DNA from 3 places in the Ureibacillus sp. FSL W8-0352 genome. Region 2 is predicted to be linked to each of the others. Evidence: riboswitches for the same ligand, from Rfam matches in the RefSeq annotation. Region 2 holds a riboswitch; each other region holds the start of a gene.

Region 1 (7,232 bases), 770 kb from region 2:
ATATCTTTTGGCGTAATATCAATTCCATCGCGAAAATCTTCCTCGTTAATTAACACATGTAATGGCATTAATGAAATATCTAACTGCTCAATAATTTCAGGAGATAAATCGCAAGTGCTATCGGCTGTTATTTTAATCATACGGCTCACCTCTATTTTCATAATCCCAACAAAATTTCTTCAATTATAACATAATTCTATATTAGAAAAATAATCATTGAGAAATGATCATCAACATTCCGCTGAACTCTTCTTTGTTCTTTATCTGTTCGAAAAGTTTTGAAATATCTTTGAACTCCTTTCTAATGCCTTTTATTTTATGTTTTTTGGAAGTACAATCTCAATAAAGAAATGAATTAAAGCTTTAGCTGATGAATGGCTCAACTATCCCGCTTAGTTGCTCATGTTTTTAAACATGTTCAAAATATTCACAACCCCTTTCTTATCTATAAGGTGCGAGAATAACCCTCGCATCTCTTTTTTTCTAGCTTTTATAACCCTTAATAAGAATTCCTTTTGCCAAATAATTTGATAAACTAAATGAAATGATTTCGTTTGTAAGAAGTTAATGAAAGAGGGATGGTTGTGAGTATAAAGAAGGTATCAATTATCGGTTTAGGTGCATTAGGCATTATGTATGGTCAACATTTTTCTCAAAAACTTCCGAAAGAAAATGTACGAATCATAGCCGATAAAAAACGTATTGAAAAATATCAAACTGAAGGGGTATTTTGCAACGGAGAACGATGTGAATTCCACTTTGTAACACCTGATGAGCATGTAGAACCTGCAGATTTACTTATTTTTACTGTTAAGTTTAACGGTTTAGAAGAAGCCATTCAATCTGTTAAGCACCATGTAGGTGAACATACGATAATCATTTCGGCATTAAATGGCATCATCAGCGAAGAAATGATTGGACAAGTTTACGGCTTTGAAAAAGTACTTTATTGTGTCGCTCAAGGAATGGATGCAGTAAAAATTGATAACAAATTAACATTTGAACATAAAGGAATGCTCGTCTTTGGTGATAGAAAACCAGGAATCCTTAGTGAAAAAACAAAAAGATTAAGCGAATTTTTCAAATCTGTTGAACTTCCACATCAAGTGGATACAAACATGACCCATCGAATTTGGGGCAAATTCATGCTAAACGTTGGAGTCAATCAAACGGTTGCCGTTTACAATAGCAATTATGGGGAAGTACAAAATGAAGGTGAAGCAAGAAATACGATGATTGCTGCTATGCGAGAAGTTATTGCTATTTCAGATAAAGCTGGTGTTCCATTGACAGAAGATGATTTAAATTACTGGCTTGATGTATTAGATACTCTCAGTCCAGAAGGAAAACCATCAATGGCACAAGATGTCGATGCAAAACGACTAAGCGAAGTTGAATTGTTTGCTGGAACTGTATTAAAACTTGGCAAAAAGTACGGAATTGATACACCGGTAAATAAAATGCTGTATGAAAAGATTAAAGAAATTGAATCTGAATACGTTTATTGATTAGAAATATTCGTGTTATAAGAGAGAGGACTGTGCAAAAGTTGATGACAGTCCTCTCTTTATCATTTCTCATTTGAAATAAGGCTTAGCTATAACATTTTCGATTCATGGAAACTGATAATAGCCAAAATCAATCACTTAATAGTCAAACTAAATTGGATTATAGTCAAATGTGTGAACTTAATTGCCAATCGATTAAATTTCGATTTAGGGAAAACCGATATTAGCCAAAATCGATCACTTAATAGTCAAACTAAAATGGATAATAGTCAAATGTGCGAACTTAATTGCCAATCGTTTCAATTTCGATTCGAGAAAGACCGATATTAGCCAAAATCGATCACTTAATAGTCAAGCTAAAAAAGATATTAGTCAAAGTTTGCAAAATAATAGCCAATATCGATAGTTATTACTAGACTATGATTTGCCCATTACCTTCCGCTTCCCATTTCGCTACTTCTTCACGTACAATTGGTGCAACTTCTTTCCCTAACAATTCGATACATCTCATCACATCTTCATGAGCCATTGAACCAACTGGGCAGTGGAGCATAAAGCGAGTAACTCCAACATTTTTACGCAAGAAAATAATTTTATCCGCTACCGTTTTTACATCGCCACAGTACAATGCTCCTTCTAAACTTCTAGCATAATCAAATGTCTCTTGTGTATATGGTCCCCATCCTCGTTCTCTACCTAAAACATTCATTGCGTATTGGGTTGGAGGGAAGAACTTTTCAACCGCCTCTTCTGTCGTTTCCGCAACAAATCCATGTGAGTGAGATGCTACTTTTAGTTTGGAAATATCATGTCCTGCTTCTTTTGCTGCACGATAATATAACTTCACTAAAGGAGCAAATTGTAATGGACTGCCACCGATAATCGCTATACATAAAGGTAAGCCTAACGCACCTGCTCGAGCTACCGATTGAGGCGTTCCACCACTAGCAATCCAAATCGGAACTTCATTTTCTGGTCTTGGGTATACTCCTCGACCATTAATACTTGGACGATGTTTACCGTTCCAATGAATGATTTCTTGTTTCTGTATTTGTAGTAATAAATCTAACTTTTCCTCGAATAATTCATCATAATCCTGTAAGTCATAACCAAATAACGGAAAAGATTCTATGAAAGAACCCCGACCTGCCATAATTTCTGCACGCCCGTTCGAAATTGCATCCAATGTAGCAAATTGCTGATACACTCTCACAGGATCATCTGAAGATAATACAGTTACTGCGCTCGTTAATTTAATATTTTTTGTTTTCGTTGCGGCTGCAGCAAGCAATACAGCAGGTGATGAACAAGCATAATCTTTTCGATGATGCTCACCTACTCCATAAACATCTAATCCCACTTCATCAGCTAGTTGAATTTCTTCTACAACTTCTCGAAGTCGCTCCGCATGACTTATCACTTTTCCCGTTCTTACATCTGGCGTCGTTTCTACAAATGTCGTTAACCCTATTTCCATCCTCATTCCCTCCACATACAAAACATATTATCTCGAAATTGAAATATTTTTCTTTGTAATCATACACAAATATTAGGATGATTATCAAATATTCTGTTTTAATTCTCATCCTTTTTAGAATATATTCGGCTTCAAAAGTTAAAAATAATATAAAAAACAAGGAATGAATGTAGATGAAAAAAAGAAAATTTGAAAGCAAAGTAATTGAATTTTTAATGATTTTGATGTTCAGTTTTGGTATTGTTATCACATTATTCAGTTTGATTTCTATTGAACTAAATGTATATGATATTAAATTGTATTTCATGATTTTCATTACTTTGGTGATATTCTACAAGCCTTTTAGAACTTCAAGTTTTCGTTTTATTTTTTATTTAATTAATCGTACATTGCATTTAATAAAAACCGTTCACACTGACAACGATCTTTTACAGAAAGAACTTATACAATTGAATAATTTGCCAGAAACGGAGTACATCCATCTATTAAAAAAACTTTTTGAAAAACATCGTTACGTAGCACTTATTACAAAGGACATTGAAACTTTCAATGTGGATCTTATTTTATGGAAAGGTACGAGAAAATATATAGTACAAATTATAAAAGGGGCAAATGCAGTTGACATCCGAAAGGTTCAACAAGTTGCTGTCAATATAAAAACATACAGTGCAGATGGCGCAATGATTATTACAAATCAATCTTTTACACCATCTGCCAAAAAGTTTTCTTCCTTAAACCATATACTTTTAATTGATCACGATGAATTAATAAATATGATGCAGGATGAAAATAAAAAGTTCGTTTTCCAAACCGCATTATATTTATCACAACATAAATAATAATAAGAATTCGCTAGCTAAATTGAAAGGAGCTAGCGAATTTTGCATTCATAAAAAATATTTCAATCATCTACTTCTAATGTTCTTTTTTTACTCGATTCATTAAATACTCAACAAACACTTCATCACGTACTAGATAGGCTTCATACATCCTCTTTAAATATTTTTCTGCTTCTTCAAAACTTGTAAAAATTGTTTCTATTAATAGTTTTGATTTTTCAATCATCCAAACACCATCTTTTTGTCATATAAAATAATTGTTATCATCGGCATCAGCATACATCGTACCAAAAGAAGATTCCTTTACATTATACCGATTATATTTCGCATCTTGAGGCATTGGATCACGCTGAAAAGTATTTTGTACAAATATTTGATATGTTTCCTCTGTTAAGTTACAACCCGCTGCCTTTTGATGTCCTCCTCCGCCATACACTGCTGCGATTTCCGAAACATCCACATGGTCATGAATAGTGCGGAAAGAAATTTTTTTACTTCCCATATTCAATATAGCGATATAGTCAAGATGAGGATGTTCTTTACTTAATTCGTTTCCTAATTCTGAATGATAAGATTCCGCATACACAACTCCAGCAAAATACTCATCATTTTTTATTTGCACTACCTCTCTTTTTTTGCGACGAATATATCGTTCTATCCGATCTTCTTCCATATTCAACAGCTTTTTTTCAAATTCATCAAAATCGAAGTGTTCAGAAGAAGTTAGTCTGTCAATCATCGTTTCTTCAAATTCATCGATGGACACTAAGAAAAACAATGAATTTAAGAAATGGGCTTTATGATTATCGTTTTTTTCCCACTCCCAAGTATCATATTGTCTTACGAGCTTCACAAATTCATCAATTGCCTCTGTTGGCTTTAATAACTCGTTTGCAACTAAAAACTGATAAAATAATGAAGTTGCACTTTCTAGCTTCCCTTCCTCATTTTCGACTAATACCGTTCCCCAATCATATTCATTAAAATGCAACGCTGTTTTATGATGATCAATAAGTTGAATATTTTTATATTGTTTAAAATGTGCATTTAATCTTTTTTCATTTTCTTCACTAGGTGATAAATCTGTAATAAATAAAAAAGTATCAGGCAAATCATTTTCTAAAAAGTATTCAATTTCCCGTTCAAGTGAAGCAATTGAATTATATCGGACTTTTACATCTTGTCCAAAGGCAAGTTTCGCTAAAATGCCACATCCAACTCCATCTAAATCATTGTGGGACAGCAATTTATACATTCTATTTCACCTCAGAAAGTAGTATGGATGCTTTTTATAAAAATAACAGCATTATTATTGCAAAGAAGTTAGAATTCCTTTTAAATTTTCAATTTAACAAAATTTTCGATTGAAAATTCAAAATTTTTCTGCATATTGTATAAAATTCAATCATAAATGATATTTAAACACTTAATTGTTATTGCTTTTCCAAATAAAAAGAGCTACAATTATATACAATTATCCATCGACTTATTTCAATATTGCTTTGAAGTAAGGATAGAGGTGCAAAAACCAAGAGTACACAGTTTGAGGATAATGAGGTCCAATGATAATTGTGGAAAGGGGGATTTGCCGAAGTCCCTAGAAACTCATTTTTCTAGGGGCTGGTTCTGCATTGAATAAGTGTAGGACTGTCATATAGGAAACTATATGGAGGGCTATCTTACGCAAAAAATCTTCCTTTTTGCAACAACGAGGCTCTTCGTTGTTGCTTTTTGCGTTTATAAAGAAATTGCCCTTCTCCATTAAATAACATTGAAAAGGATGTGGAGAAGAATGAATTTCGGAAGAGTATTAACAGCAATGGTAACGCCATTTGACAAAAATGGTGACGTAGATTTTGAGGCTACGGAAATTCTAATTCAACATTTAATTGAAAACGGCACAGACGGATTAGTGGTATGTGGTACAACTGGAGAATCTCCTACTTTAACAGATGAAGAAAAAGTAGAACTGTTTAAATTTACTGTGAAGACTGTAAATGGTAGAGTTCCTGTAATTGCAGGTACGGGCTCTTATAATACGAGAGCTTCCATTGAACTTACTAAAAAAGCAGAAGATGCCGGGGTGGATGGCATCATGCTTGTAACTCCATACTACAATAAACCAAACCAAGAAGGAATGTATGAACACTTTAAAGCAATTGCACAAAATACAAAACTGCCAATTGTACTCTATAACATTCCTGGCCGTAGTGTCGTCAATTTATCCGTTGATACGGTAGTTCGTCTTGCGAAAATACCGAATATTGTTGCAATTAAAGAGGCAAGTGGAAATTTAGATGCAATGGCACAAATTATCGAAAACACGCCAAATCATTTCTCACTATATAGCGGGGATGATAGCTTAACATTACCAACATTAGCAATCGGTGGTACAGGAGTAATTTCCGTTGCTTCTCATATTATTGGCAATGAAATGCAATCTATGATTAAAAATTTCTTCATTGGAAATATTCAAGAAGCTGCAAAAGAACATCGAAACCTGTTACCAATTATGAAAGCGATGTTCATTGCACCAAATCCTGCTCCTGTTAAGGCAGCATTAAATATGAAAGGCATAACAGTTGGTGGTGTTCGTCTTCCATTAGTGCCATTAAACGAAGAGCAACAAAAAATGCTAGATTATTTATTAAGAAATACACAATTACAATTGATTTCATAAATATTCTCCTGCCACGAAAATGGCAGGTTTTTATTTTGATAAATAACACATGGTGGAAAAGTAAATAAAATATTCGATAGGAAAATGAATAGTGATATAATAGCATTTGTGAATTTTAGGCATTTATCTAAATTCATAAGTGCTTATTTTTTATCTTCAATATGTCACAATTCAACTTTGTTGGAGGATATGATTTTGCTCAATTTACTATTAGCCATTTTAATATTTATCATCACGCTCATACTCGTTATTCGCCAACCAAAAAATATCAATATCGGATGGTCAGCTTGCTGTGGCGCAGTAGTTGCATTGATTTTTGGAGTAGTGGATATTAATGACGTCTTTGAAGTTGTAAACATTACTTGGAATGCGACATTATTATTTATTGCGATTATAATCATTTCCTTAATATTGGATCAAATTGGCTTATTTGAATGGTCTGCACTGCACATGGCTCGCATAGCAAAAGGGAACGGTATTAGAATGTTCATTTACGTTACAGTTCTTGGAGCTTTTGTTTCAGCCTTCTTTTCAAATGATGGTGCAGCATTAATTTTGACCCCTATTGTTCTTGCAATGGTTCGAAATTTAAATTTTAATGAGAAAATGATTTTCCCTTTTATTATGGCTAGTGGTTTTATAGCTGACACTACGTCCCTCCCTTTTTTAATAAGTAACTTAGTAAACGTAATCGCAGCAGATTTTTTTGGAATCAGCTTTATGGAATA
Region 2 (7,232 bases):
AAGTGGCATCTCGCCTGCAAGCTGGATTGATTTCAGATGTAACAGAGATTGAAGGAACAGGTGATGATGCACTATTTATTCGTCCAATTTACTCAGGTAAAGCTTTTGAAAAAGTAAAAATTAAAGAAGGATTCGTGTTCGTGACAGTTCGTCCTAACAATATTGCGCCACTTGATCGAGATGAAAGCCGCACAGGAGACGTTCAATCTGTATCTGTAGATATTAAAAACTTGCGTACGATTGTAAAAGAAGTTGTTCGCAATGCAACAACAGGTGTTGATTTATCTGAAGCGAAAGTAATCGTGTCTGGCGGTCGCGGTGTAAAATCAGCAGAAGGATTTGAACCATTAAGAGAGCTTGCTAACTTACTGGGCGGTGCAGTAGGTGCTTCCCGTGGTGCTTGTGATGCGGGTTATTGCGATTATGCAATGCAAATTGGTCAAACAGGTAAAGTGGTAACACCAGATTTATATATCGCGTGTGGTATTTCTGGCGCAATTCAGCACTTAGCAGGTATGTCTAACTCAAAAGTAATTGTTGCAATTAACAAAGACCCTGAAGCAAACATTTTCAAAGTTGCTGATTATGGAATTGTCGGCGACTTATTTGAAGTCGTTCCGTTATTAATTGAAGAAATTAAAGCATTAAAAGTAAATTCTTAAAATCTAAAACTGGCAATCTCCTCACCACATCTCAAATCTCAGAGATGTGGTTATTTTTTGTGAAAAAGTAAATCATTAAAAGAATTTGTATGTTAGATGAACGGATTTTAATTTCTTAAAACACTTTACTACCCTTTGAATTTTTAACGTGCTATACTACTAAAAGATGTTACATTAAGGAGGCATTTTATAAATGGCAATTGTACATGCTACTGATCAAAACTTTTCACAAGAAATCTCTTCTGGTTTAGTATTAGTAGATTTCTGGGCAGCTTGGTGTGGACCTTGTAAAATGATTGCACCTGTATTAGAAGAACTCGATGCCGAAATGGGTTCAGAAGTGAAAATTGTAAAAGTTGATGTTGATAACAATCCAGCAACAGCTGCTGAATATCAAATTATGTCGATTCCATCTTTGCTTTTATTTAAAGATGGCCAATTAATTGCAAAAACTGTTGGCTTCCAACCAAAAGAAGCATTAGTTGAATTCATCAACAACAATAAATAATATTCAACCGAGCACAAAGAATTTGTTTGTGCTCGATTTTTTATTTTGGATATGATTATTGATTTAAAAGAAAACTTATCGATTTTTGCTTTAAGATATTCGTATAATAGAGTTAAAGTAGGTTGATTAAATGTAAGGTGATACTCCATGAATGAAACAATTCAAAATAAATTGGCGCTGTTACCAGATTTGCCTGGATGCTACTTAATGAAAGACCGACAAGGAACGGTTATTTACGTCGGAAAGGCAAAAGTCTTAAAAAATAGAGTTCGATCCTATTTTACTGGTTCCCATGATGGTAAAACTCAACTGCTAGTTAGTGAAATAGAAGATTTTGAATATATTGTTACTTCAAGTGATTTAGAGGCTTTAATTTTGGAGCTCAATTTAATCAAACAATATGATCCAAAATATAACGTAATGTTAAAGGATGACAAGAGTTATCCTTATATTAAAATTACCAATGAAATTTATCCAAGAATTATTACGACAAGAAAAGTGAAAAAAGACAAAGCTAAATATTTTGGACCTTATCCGAATGTATCTGCCGCGAATGAAACAAAGAAGCTCCTCAACCGCATCTATCCATTAAGAAAATGCAACCGACTGCCAGATCGAGTTTGTTTGTATTATCATTTGGGGCAATGTTTAGCTCCATGTGTTAAAGATATAGATCCGAAAATTTTTGAAGAAATGACAAATGACATCATAAAATTCTTAAATGGCGGCCATGAACAAGTAAAAAAAGAATTAGAGAAAAAAATGATGGAGGCTGCGGAAAAGCTTGAATTTGAAAGAGCAAAGGAATATCGAGATCAAATTCAATATATCGAAACGGTTATGGAAAAGCAAAAAATCGTTTCAGGAGACCAAACGAACCGGGACGTATTTGGATATGCAGTTGAAAAAGGGTGGATGTGTGTTCAAGTCTTTTTCGTTCGACAAGGAAAATTAATTGAAAGAGATGTTTCTGTATTTCCTATTTACCGTGATCCGGAAGAGGAATTTTTAACTTTTGTAGGGCGTTTCTATGATACAGAACATTTAAAGCCAAAAGAAATATTGATTCCAGAAACAATTGATAAAAGCATTTTAGAAAAATTATTAAATATAAGAGTATTGGTGCCAAAACGTGGCACAAAAAAAGAACTGGTGGATTTAGCAAAGAAAAATGCAATGCTTGCAATCGAAGAAAAATTCCAATTAATTGAACGCCAGGAAGAGAGGACAATTGGCGCTTGTCAACAATTAGGTGAGGCTCTAAATATTGAAACGCCTTATAGAATTGAAGCCTTTGATAACAGCCACATGCATGGAGCAGATCCTGTTAGCGCAATGGTCGTATTTATTAATGGAAAGCCGGCAAAAAAAGAATATCGCAAATATAAATTAAAAAATACGGCGAAACATGACGACTATGGAGCGATGCAAGAGGTGATTCGCAGGCGCTATACCCGTGTATTAAAAGAACAATTGCCGCTTCCTGATCTAATTATTGTTGACGGTGGTAAAGGGCAAATTGAAGTTGCACGAGAAGTGTTGGAAGATGAGCTTGGATTATCAATTCCCATTGCAGGACTAGCAAAAGATGAGAAGCATCGAACATCTGAACTATTATACGGGGAACCACCTATGTCGATTCCGCTGAAAAAAACAAGTGATGCTTTTTACTTGCTTCAGCGAATTCAAGATGAAGTCCATCGCTTCGCTATTACATTTTTGCGGCAACAACATCAAACGAACGCTTTACGCTCTGTCCTTGATGAAATTGAAGGAATCGGTCCAAAACGTAAGAAACAATTACTGAGTCATTTTGGTTCAGTGAAAAAAATCAAACAGGCTTCTGTGGAAGAATTAATGGAAGCGAAAATGCCAAAAGTGGTTGCAGAAACAATCTATCAGTATTTCCATAATGACACATTGCCAAAGGAATAACTGTATGATAATGTAATTTTAAAAGTAAATAAGTTTAGATATAGATAGAGGTGCGAGATTCATGAGTACCTAACTGGAGGAGAGGAACAAGTCTGAAGAAGGTTAGGGAAAGGGGAGATTGCCGAAGCGGTAAATTTGCTTGTTCCAGTTTACTGGCTGGTTTTGCATTGAAGAAATGCAAGATTGTCAGAATCTAAATGGTTCTGGAGAGCTATCTCATAAAGTGTTTTCTGAAAATTGAGGCAGCTTTTCACCATCCTTTGTGAAGAGTTGCTTTTTTCTTTAATTATATAAGATTCGGAAACTTCATTTCATGGCTTATGAAAATAAGGGGAGTGTAGCGATGATTAATATTGTAGTGAAGTTGGATGAATGGAATCTATCATCATCTGAAAACATTGGAGAAATAGCAAAAAGACTCATCGAAGAGAAGAAGTTTGGACGCAATGTAGTAGCAGTCGTTCCATCCTCTCCACCTGTAAATGAGGGTTTGGAAAAAATTATTTACTCTTTATCGGATGCACCATCCGAAAGAGAGTTAGACGCAATCCATTCTACCAATAATCAAATTGCAAGCAGTTTGCTTTCCATTGCTATTCAAAAAAGAGGCTTTAGAGCTGTTTCCCTTACAGGCTGGCAACTTGGCATGAAAACAACAAGAAAATCAGTAGGAAATGCTCGCATACATCAAATCGATGGTAATGTCATTATTGAGCATTTTAAAAAAGGCGAAATAGTCATAGTCGCAGGCGGACAAGGTGTTGATGATGAGGGCAACATCACCCTTCTCGGTGCTGGAGGGACTGATACAACAGCGGTAGCGATTGCAAAAAGCATTGATGCAGAACGCGTGGAAATCTATACGGATCTTGACGGGGTATATACAGGAGATCCTAATGTAGTTCAACAGGCTCGTAAATTGAAAGATATTACATATGATGAGATGTTAGAATTATCTTATTTAGGTTCGAAAATTGTTCATCCGAGAGCGGTCGAATTAGCAAAAAAATTTGATATACCAATTGTTGTTCGTTCGAGTACGAAAAATCTTCGAGGTACATTGATTAAGGGAGAGATTGAAATGGAGAGAAATTTAATTGTTCGTGGTGTCGCCTATGAAACAGATATTATTCGCTTTACTGTTGGATATGAAATACTAGAAAAATCTTCCCTTGCCAACTTGTTTAATACCCTAGCAAAGCATCATGTCAACGTAGATATTATTGTACAATCTGTTATGAGTGAAGTAAAACCGACAATATCGTTTTCAATAGTAAAAGAGGATTTAGCTAATGCGGTAAAAGTGCTTGAAGAACATAAAGAGGAGTTAGGTTTTCAATTTGCTGATTTTGAAGTTGGTTTAGCGAAAGTGTCAATCGTGGGTTCGGGCATGGTTTCCAATCCAGGGGTAGCAGGCCGCATGTTCGCACGCTTATGTCAAGAAAATATCCCTGTTAAAATGGTTTCTACATCTGAAATTAAAGTATCTGTCGTTGTGCCACAAGATGATATGATTCGTGCAGCAAATGCACTGCATGATGAATTTAATCTTGCTGAGGAATGGGTATAAAAAGGGGCGAATAAAGCCCCTTAGCGTTCAATTTTTTCTTGTAAATCCATCTTTACTGTAAAAATTACTTCTAGTTGTTTTTCTTTTTTCTCTTCATAGCATTCCGTCAAAACACCTTTAAAGTTTTGGATTTGTTCGGCAATGAAGCCAGCTTCTAAGCGAAAATTTCTTTCATTAATCTTTAGCAACTCCGGTTCATTCGTCAAACTAAACACAAATCCGTCTTTCATTTCTTTTTCAAGGGTAAGATCACCCCATCCGGCATCTTTAAAAAAGGAAATGATTAAAGGAATATCGGTGCATGGAAATTTGCGAGCTAAATCTTTTCCTGCCCAATATAGAATATCTTTTTCATGCTTTCCTAAAATGGATGGCACTAAATAATCTCTTAGCAGTTCGTATCCAAATAAAGGAAACGAATCTTTCGACAATGACATATAATAGGAACCTCTTTCTAGAATATTTCTTTTTTAACAACAGAGAATTCGAAAAAAGTTAAAATAGAGAAAAATAACATAATAGAGAAAAAATAGAAGGTTTTATAGCGAATATTAGACAAATTTCGGAAAATAAATATGCACAACTAACCTTGACGGTAATAGTTCGTGGGGGTACAATGAACTTGTCATAATATTGTACCATTATGAATAAAACAGTCAATGCATAAAGCGTTTACAATTTGTGACGACTTATTGACTACTTATTTCTATCATTTAAGGGGGTATCAGTCTTGGCAAAAAATGAGTTTTACTGGCGCCGACTACATTCTTTACTTGGTGTTATTCCTGTAGGGCTATTTTTAGTGTTCCACTTGTCTCTAAACTTTACTGCAACAGGGGGAGAAGAGACATATAACAGTGCAACAGGAGTAATGGATTATATTCCAGGTCCACTATTATTACTTATTGAGTGGATTGTTATCTACATTCCTATTCTGTTCCACGGTTTATATGGAATTTATATTGCCTTTACAGCAACACCAAACAATAAGCGCTTCAGTACATTCCGTAACTGGATGTTCTTATTGCAACGACTTACTGGTGTGTTCCTAGTAATCTTCATTGCTTGGCACATGTTCCAAACTCGCATCCAAAAAGCATTTGGTGCGGAAGTAAGTTTTGAAATGATGGAAAAAATCGTTGCAAATCCATGGATGTTAGGATTCTACATTGTGGGTATCCTTTCCGCTACATTGCATTTATCTAACGGTTTATGGTCATTCTTCGTAAGCTGGGGTATCACACAATCAACACATTCTCAAAAAGTAGTTACGTGGATTACAATGGCATTTTTCGTCATCTTAAGCATTATCGGTGTATCTGCAATTCTAGCATTCGTATGATACAAGCATAGATAGAACGTCCAATTAGAAAAGAGGAGTGAGAAATAATCATGGCCAAAAAGAAATTAATCGTTGTTGGTGGCGGCTTAGCTGGTCTAATGGCAACGATGAAAGCAGCCGAAATGGGTACTGAAGTAGAACTATTCTCATTAGTTCCTGTTAAACGTTCACACTCAGTTTGTGCACAAGGTGGAATTAATGGTGCAGTAAATACAAAAGGTGAAGGGGATTCTCCGTGGATCCACTTTGACGATACAATTTATGGTGGAGACTTCTTAGCGAACCAACCACCAGTAAAAGCCATGTGTGAAGCAGCACCTGGTATCATTCACATGTTCGACCGTATGGGAGTTATGTTCAACCGTACTCCAGAAGGTCTACTTGACTTCCGTCGTTTCGGTGGTACATTGCATCACCGTACTGCATTTGCAGGTGCGACAACAGGTCAACAATTATTATATGCGCTTGACGAACAAGTTCGTCGTTACGAAGTAGAAGGTTTAGTTACAAAATACGAACACTGGGAATTCCTTGGAATCGTTCTTGATGACGAAGGAGTTTGCCGTGGTATCGTAGCACAAGATTTAAGCACATCAGAAATTAAAGCATTCCGCTCTGATGCTGTAGTTATGGCAACAGGTGGTCCTGGTATCATCTTCGGTAAATCAACAAACTCAGTAATCAATACTGGTTCTGCAGCATCAATTGTTTATCAACAAGGTGCTTCATATGCAAATGGTGAGTTCATCCAAATTCACCCAACAGCAATTCCTGGCGATGACAAAAACCGTTTAATGAGTGAATCTGCTCGCGGTGAGGGTGGACGTATTTGGACATATAAAGATGGTAAACCATGGTACTTCTTAGAAGAAAAATATCCTGCATACGGTAACTTAGTACCACGTGACATTGCGACACGTGAAATCTTCGACGTATGCGTAAACCAAAAATTAGGTATCAATGGTGAAAACATCGTATATCTAGACTTATCTCATAAAGATCCACATGAATTAGACATTAAACTTGGTGGTATCATCGAAATCTACGAAAAATTCGTTGGTGACGATCCACGTAAAGTACCAATGAAGATTTTCCCAGCTGTTCACTACTCAATGGGTGGATTATGGGTTGACTATGATCAAATGACTGAAATTCCTGGTCTGTTTGCTGCTGGTGAATGTGACTATTCACAACACGGTGCAAACCGCTTAGGTG
Region 3 (7,232 bases), 580 kb from region 2:
CAAAAATCCCTAAAACATTTTACCCATCAATTATTAGTTCAAGTGCAAAGAAACGATACTTCACCAATTCGAGAGATTTTATCGACCTTAATTGAACAGTTGGATTCAATGAATCTCGATCAATTCAACATTCAAGATAAAGGATTTTTAAGAAAACTATTTAAACGAAAAACTTCCATTCAACAAATCGTTTCCCAATACAATCGCTTAAGTAAGCAAATCGACCGTCTAACGATTCATTTAAAACGTGCTCAAGAGAATTTATTGACGGATCACAATATGTTAAATAAGTTATATGAAAAAAATGAAGAATATTTTCAAGAAATCAATTTGTACATTGCTGCTTTGGAAATGAAAAGACTTGACCTTCAAAAGCAGTTGCAAATGGTGGAAACGGATTATAACGATATGGACAACCCCATGATGAGGCAAAAGTTACTCGATATGAAAAATGCGGCGGAATGGCTAGATCGAAGAATGTATGATTTACAAATATCGCGGGAAATAGCTATTCAAACTGCTCCCCAAATTCGCATGATTCAATCAACCAATGAAATGCTCATTGAAAAAATTCAGTCATCTATATTATCAACAATCCCTTTATGGCAATCTCAAATTTCCATGCTCGTCAACCTCAATCGCCAACATCGTGCAAATGCGACAAGTCATCATTTAATGAATACTTCAGAGAAGTTAGCGATGAAAAGCGCTGAAATGACGAGCATTACCGAAAGTCATGTAGAACTGAATCATTTAAAAGAAACGCAAATACAGCTTATCGAATCAATCGAAGAAACATTGCAAATTCAAGCCGACCGGAACGAAAAACAACAATTGATTGAACAAACCATCCATGAAATAGATGGCAAGTAAAATAGCACGAGTGATACAAAACACTCGTGCTTATTATTTATTCGAAGTACTCCTTATAATACCCGCCTACTTTTCCAGTATTATCAACTATAAAAATAAATTCTTCTGTTTCATTTTTCACTTCATATTCTTTCCCAACAGTTAACACGTTAGATACTAAATATTTTTTTGCATTTGTATTCACACATTTTACTGTACGAATAGTAGGTGCGTCCTTCCATTTTAAGTGTAGCATCATCATACCCTCTCTCTTCATTAAACTATCGTTACAATTATATCATTGAATTGCCAGGTAAATACATGAAAGTTTTCAAAATCGTCTCTCATAAACTTCTTGTCCAGTTAACACATTTCATTTTAACAAATACTGAAGGATTTTGTCGTCCATTAGGTAATTTCGATTTACTTAATTTATCGTATGCTTATTTATGATTCTTTATTTGTTTTAAATCTGTTGCAGTAGAATTTTAGATAAATCCTTTCTTGAGCACTAACTACTTTTCTTCCTTTCCCTTTTAAAAAATATTCGCCAACTATCACCAGTAAGCCTTATTGAAACTTTTCCAAACATAAGTACAGTTGTCACGGTACATTTCTGTGCAATTTACATATAATAATGATAACGTTATTTACCATTCTGGCTGATAAATTTATTGTTATTTGCAAAGACTATCAAGTAAACCATCCCTGTGATTTCTCAACATACGCTGATGAAATAGGTGATCGTGATGTTAAACTACTTAGATGTTGGGAAAGGTGAAGAAATAGTCTTTATTCATGGATTAGGTAACCGCATACAAGCTTGGGCTCCCCAATTGGAACTAACTACACAATATCGATTAATTATCATCGAATTAAGAGGACATGGTGACTCTCCAGAAAAAGAAAATATCAATGTCGAATTTTTTGCAAAAGACATAATTGAAGTATTAGATTATTTAAATATCGAAAAAGCACATTTTGTTGGTCTATCACTCGGTGGAATCGTTGCACTAGAAATATGTAAGCGTTTTAAAAAGCGTGTAAAATCACTCATTTTATGTAATACGACTTACTATATTCCTACTTTGCTTGGGAATATTACTCTTGAAAAAACAAAACGATTTTTAAAAAAATCGTCACTCGAACAACTGAATGAACGGCTCATCAAAAAATGTTTATACAATCCTGAAGAACAAAAGGTTTATGAATTAGCAAAGAATGCTTTTCACATTCGAAAAGATACGTATTTACAATCGGTTCAATCAGCTTTTGGAAGAAACTATTTTTATGATTTATTGACCATTAATGTGCCAACACTGATCATTGGTTCTCTAGAAGATAAAGTAGTACCTATTCAAAATGCCTATTTAATGCATTACATGATTAAGTCTTCCAATTTAATTATTTTTGAAAATACAGGACATTTGTCGAATATCGAACGACCAGAACTATTCAATTTAGCCATTGCTCAACATATCAAACAATTTCAAAATAAAGTAAGTTAAAAGGGCGCGTCTGACAAGTCATTTCAAGACGCCTCCTTTGCGGCTGTCGCACATGCTTTCGCCGCAGATAAATTGCGGCTGTCGCTAGCGCTTTCGCCGCAGATAAATTGCGGCTGTCGCACATGCTCAACCTCAGATAAATTGCGACGAGGAGGCGCGTTTGATGTGACTACCGCAGGAGCAAAGTTTTCAAGAGAATATTAGTATTAAGAAATAAGGCTGTTCAGAAAGTGATTGACTTTTCTAGACAGCCCCGTTCCATCTTATTTATTTAATGTTCGTCTTAAGAACTCTTTTGTTCTTTCGTGTATTGGGTTGACTAGTACTTGTTCAGGAGGCCCTTCTTCAACGATGACCCCTTTATCCATAAACACGACACGATCTGAAACTTCTTTTGCAAATTCCATTTCATGGGTAACAATTAACATTGTATTTCCGGCCTTCGCAAGGTCTCGCATAACCTTTAATACTTCCCCTACCATTTCTGGGTCAAGGGCAGAAGTCGGTTCATCAAATAGCATCACGTCTGGATCCATTGCTAAAGCTCTTGCAATGGCAACCCTCTGTTTTTGTCCACCTGAAAGTTGTCGAGGTCGCGCATTCTTATAGCGATCCATTCCAACAATCGTTAAATATTTCATCGCATTGTTTATGGCTTCCTCTTTTGAACGTTTCAATACTTTTACTTGTCCGACTATACAATTCCCTAATACATCCAAGTTATTAAATAAGTTAAACTGCTGGAATACCATACCTAAGTGCGTACGATATTTTTCTTTATTGTAACCTTCCGTTAAAATATTTTCTCCATTAAAAATAATCTCACCGCCTGTAGGAGTTTCCAGCAAGTTAATGCAACGCAATAATGTGGATTTTCCTGATCCTGAAGCTCCAATTAACGTTACAACTTCCCCTTTTCTTACTTGGAAATTGACATCTTTCAATACTTCATGATTGCCGAATGTTTTATTTAAATGTTTGATATCAATGACCACTGTCATAGCATTACTCACCATCCTTTATCGGCTTGTTTCCTGTCACAAGCTCCACTCGGTACGAATCAGGTCCATCCATTTTCTTCTCAAACCAAAGAAGAATACGAGTTACAGTGAATGTCATAATGAAGTACAATACACAGGCAATTAAGAATGCTTCTGCATAACGATATGTACTACCCGCAACAGAGTTCGTTGTAAAGAATAATTCAACTACACTAATGACACTTAGTACAGAAGAGTCCTTTATATTCATAACGAGCTGGTTACCAGTCGCTGGTAAAATATTGCGAGCTACTTGAGGAAGGATAATGTAGAACATTGTTTGAAAATGATTCATACCAATCGCTTCACTGGCCTCGTATTGTCCTTTATCGATTGAAACAATTCCACCACGCACATACTCTGCCATATAAGCACCTGTATTTAAGCTGATAACAATTAAACCAGCAACAAAGCGATTTAATTGAATATCAATGGCATAGAGTCCGTAGAACACAACCATCGCTTGTACCATCATTGGAGTGCCACGGAATAGTTCAACATAGCAAGTTAGTATAAAATTAATAGTTTTTAATACATATGTTTTAAAGGATTTTTTTTGCAATGGAATCGTGTGCATAACCCCGATGAAAAATCCGATAATCGCACCAAAAATCGTACCTAATATCGCAAGAATTAATGCAATCCATGCTCCTCGCAAAAACAAATCCCAGTTATTCTGAAAAATATTCCAAACTGTTTCTAAGAAAGACATAAAGAAATCCCCTTATTGTTTTTTGTTCGCACTTAGAAGAATTAAAGTTAAGGACAGTAAATAACTTTACAGGGAAGGAAAATGGAAAAAGGTTGTCTTATAGAGAATCTCAAGACAACCTTTCACCACACTATTGTTGTGATGGTTGATTTTTAATAGCTTCTTCCATGATTTGATGACGTTCATCTTCCGTAATACCAGCTAAAATCTCGTTAATTTTATCTTTTAAGTCCGAACCTTTTTTCAAGCCAACAGCGATTGCTGTATCAGATTCATCAGCCTCAAATCCGTCTTCTGGAACAATGTAAGTAAATCCTTCAATTGCTGCCTCAGCAGACATCCCTTCTGGACGTTCTGAAATATAAGCATCAATTGCACCAGAAGATAATTGGATTCGCATTTGGCCAAAATCTGTAGCTGGTACTTGTTTATTAACGCCAGTCATTTGATCGATTACTTTGTAGTGAGTAGTACCTTGTTGTGCTGTTACTTTAGCCCCTTCAAAATCATGAATCGATTTTGCATTTGCATATGGACCATCTTTTTTCACAACAATTACGAAATCACTCGTATAATAGTTGTCTGTAAAATCGATTACTTCCATGCGTTCAGGAGTAGGTGACATACCCGCAATAACTGCATCAATTGCACCTGATTGTAATGATGGAATTAAACCATCCCAGTCAGTTTTTACAATTTGAAGCTCCATCCCTAATCCTTCAGCAATACGTTTTGCGATTTGAACATCGTAACCGTTTGCAAACTCTTTAGAATCTGCAGTAGGAACTGCTCCATTTGAGTCATCTTTTTGAGACCAGTTAAATGGTGCATAAGCAGCTTCCATACCTACTCTTAATACACTTTTTGACTCGGATGAGGATTCTGAATCTTTTTGCGATTCTCCACCTGTTGATTCTTTGTTTCCTGAACCACATGCTGCAAGAACGAGAACCGTCATCATGGTTATGAAAAGTAGCAATAATTTCTTTCTCATCTTAATTCCCCCTGTCTCTGTTTCGCTTAGCTTCACAAATAAAAAGCGACCTAAGAAGAACTTAAGGTCGCATCAATTTGTTAGACTAATACCTCTAGTTCCACTTTGGAATAGCACACCTTACATATAAACATGTAAGACAGTGTTACAGTTATTCACTGTAACCCCAGCATAGTTATCTGAGCAAATAACTACACTTCGGCGATATTTCCTTCTTTCCCACTTCTTCACTCGCTCAAGCTCCATGAGAAACTAATAAATACCGCGCCTCTACCCTACCAAGTGAGGCTAGAATATTCAATTGTTAAGAGAAGCATAACCTAAATGGTGTTTACTTGTCAATAACAAATAGGAAAAGTTTAATAGTACCAAATATACTCCCCAAAAAGAATTGGGGAGTATATTTTACATTTTCTTATGAATTTAGAAGTAAATCTTCAGGATTTTCGATTAATTCTTTAACTGTTTTTAAGAATCCAACTGAATCTTTACCATCAATGATTCGATGATCGTATGAAAGTGCCACATACATCATTGGACGAATTTCAACTTGTCCGTTTACAGCTACTGGACGGTTTACAATTGAGTGCATACCAAGGATACCAGCTTGCGTACCATTGATAATTGGTGTTGAAGCTAATGAACCAAAGATACCGCCGTTTGTAATTGTAAATGTTCCGCCTTGTAAATCAGAAATTGCTAATTTCTTTTCACGTGCTTTTTGAGCAAGTTCAGCAATTTCTCTTTCAATTTCAGCGAAGTTTTTGCGATCTGCATCACGTACAACTGGAACTACTAAACCTTCTTCTGTAGATACCGCAATACCGATATCATAAATGTTAAATTTATGAATTTCATCGCCAACAATTTGTGCATTTACATAAGGATATTTTTTCAATGCAGCAACTACTGCTTTTGTGAAGAATGACATGAATCCAAGTTTTATACCATTCTCATTCACAAATTGTTCTTGTTTGCGTTTGCGAAGTTCCATCACGTTTGTCATGTCAATCTCGTTGAATGTTGTTAACATTGCCGTATTTTGTTTAACTTCAAGAAGACGTTTTGCAATTGTTTGACGTCGACGGCTCATTCTTTCAACTGTAACGCGAGATTCATCTACAGTTACAGCAGGTGCTACAGGTTGTGCTGCTTGCACTGGTTGTGCTGGTTTTGCAGCATGGGCAGCAACATCTTGTACACGAACTCGGCCTTGTGGATCTACTGGTGAAATAGCTGCTAAATCAATGCCTTTTTCACGAGCAAGTTTACGTGCAGCTGGAGAAGCTACTACGCGCTCATTAGATGTTTCCTCAACAACCGGTGCAGCTTGTGCTGGTTGTGCTTGAGGAGCTTGTGGTTGTTCCTCTTTAACCGCTTCTTTTTCAGGTTCTGCTTGAGGTGCTGGAGTAGGTTCAGCTCCACCTTCAACAGGCTCAACGATCGCAATTGTTTGGCCAACTAATACTGTATCGCCTTCTTCAGCTAAAATTTGAGTTAATACTCCTGCTTCTTCAGAAATAATTTCTGCATTTACTTTATCTGTTTCTAATTCAACGATGAATTCGCCTTTCTCAACGCGATCTCCAACTTTTTTCACCCATTGTGCAATTGTACCTTCCGTAATCGATTCTGCTAATTCAGGGACTTTAATTTCAGCCACTTTTATATCCTCCTTTAATTCTCAACACTGTTAAATCTTAACGTAAATTATGCAAGATTACAAATCTGCTAAAGCGTCGTTAATTACTTTAGCTTGAGCAACTTTATGTGAATCCATGTCACCTTCTGAAGTAGAAGACATTTCTGGACGTCCAACATAACGTACTTTTTTGCCTTCAGCTAATTCAAGTAAGTATTCTAAGGCAAATTTCCAAGGACCTTGGTTTCTAGGTTCCTCTTGTACCCAAACAATTTCTTTCGCGTTAGGGTATCTCGCAATGATTTCAGAAAGTTTTTCCATTGGGAATGGATATAATTGTTCAATGCGAAGGATGTGAAGTTTTTCGAATCCTTCACCGTCTTTAATTGCTTCTGCTAAGTCAATTGTCACTTTACCAGAAGCTAAAATAATGCGTTCCACTTTTTTAGGATTTTGTCCGAGTCCAGGTTGTTCAATGACTTCT

Evidence for each region. Region 2 has a riboswitch for lysine ahead of NST98_RS05825 (aspartate kinase). Riboswitches for the same ligand answer to the same signal wherever they lie in the genome.
Region 1: linked by a shared signal. The riboswitch ahead of dapA (4-hydroxy-tetrahydrodipicolinate synthase) and the one ahead of NST98_RS05825 (aspartate kinase) in region 2 are both predicted to bind lysine.
Region 3: linked by a shared signal. The riboswitch ahead of NST98_RS02790 (transporter substrate-binding domain-containing protein) and the one ahead of NST98_RS05825 (aspartate kinase) in region 2 are both predicted to bind lysine.

The regions. Positions count from the first base shown of each region.
Region 1 covers NZ_JBBOQT010000001.1:1,898,505-1,905,736, forward strand. The annotation lists gene NST98_RS09700 (DegV family protein) at 1-140, opposite strand, end outside; gene NST98_RS09705 (ketopantoate reductase family protein) at 585-1,508, shown strand; gene NST98_RS09710 (LLM class flavin-dependent oxidoreductase) at 1,921-2,985, opposite strand; gene NST98_RS09715 (restriction endonuclease) at 3,201-3,824, shown strand; partial or broken gene NST98_RS09720 (DHH family phosphoesterase) at 3,901-5,079, opposite strand; lysine riboswitch at 5,331-5,509, shown strand; gene dapA (4-hydroxy-tetrahydrodipicolinate synthase) at 5,617-6,504, shown strand; gene NST98_RS09730 (arsenic transporter) at 6,694-7,232, shown strand, end outside.
Region 2 covers NZ_JBBOQT010000001.1:1,131,325-1,138,556, reverse strand. The annotation lists gene NST98_RS05840 (electron transfer flavoprotein subunit alpha/FixB family protein) at 1-662, shown strand, start outside; gene trxA (thioredoxin) at 856-1,170, shown strand; gene uvrC (excinuclease ABC subunit UvrC) at 1,318-3,105, shown strand; lysine riboswitch at 3,143-3,327, shown strand; gene NST98_RS05825 (aspartate kinase) at 3,449-4,675, shown strand; gene NST98_RS05820 (YslB family protein) at 4,696-5,112, opposite strand; gene NST98_RS05815 (succinate dehydrogenase cytochrome b558 subunit) at 5,406-6,017, shown strand; gene sdhA (succinate dehydrogenase flavoprotein subunit) at 6,068-7,232, shown strand, end outside.
Region 3 covers NZ_JBBOQT010000001.1:552,156-559,387, reverse strand. The annotation lists gene NST98_RS02815 (toxic anion resistance protein) at 1-873, shown strand, start outside; gene NST98_RS02810 (DUF6501 family protein) at 911-1,108, opposite strand; gene NST98_RS02805 (alpha/beta fold hydrolase) at 1,602-2,360, shown strand; gene NST98_RS02800 (amino acid ABC transporter ATP-binding protein) at 2,624-3,361, opposite strand; gene NST98_RS02795 (amino acid ABC transporter permease) at 3,366-4,112, opposite strand; gene NST98_RS02790 (transporter substrate-binding domain-containing protein) at 4,243-5,106, opposite strand; lysine riboswitch at 5,210-5,387, opposite strand; gene odhB (2-oxoglutarate dehydrogenase complex dihydrolipoyllysine-residue succinyltransferase) at 5,522-6,769, opposite strand; gene NST98_RS02780 (2-oxoglutarate dehydrogenase E1 component) at 6,827-7,232, opposite strand, start outside.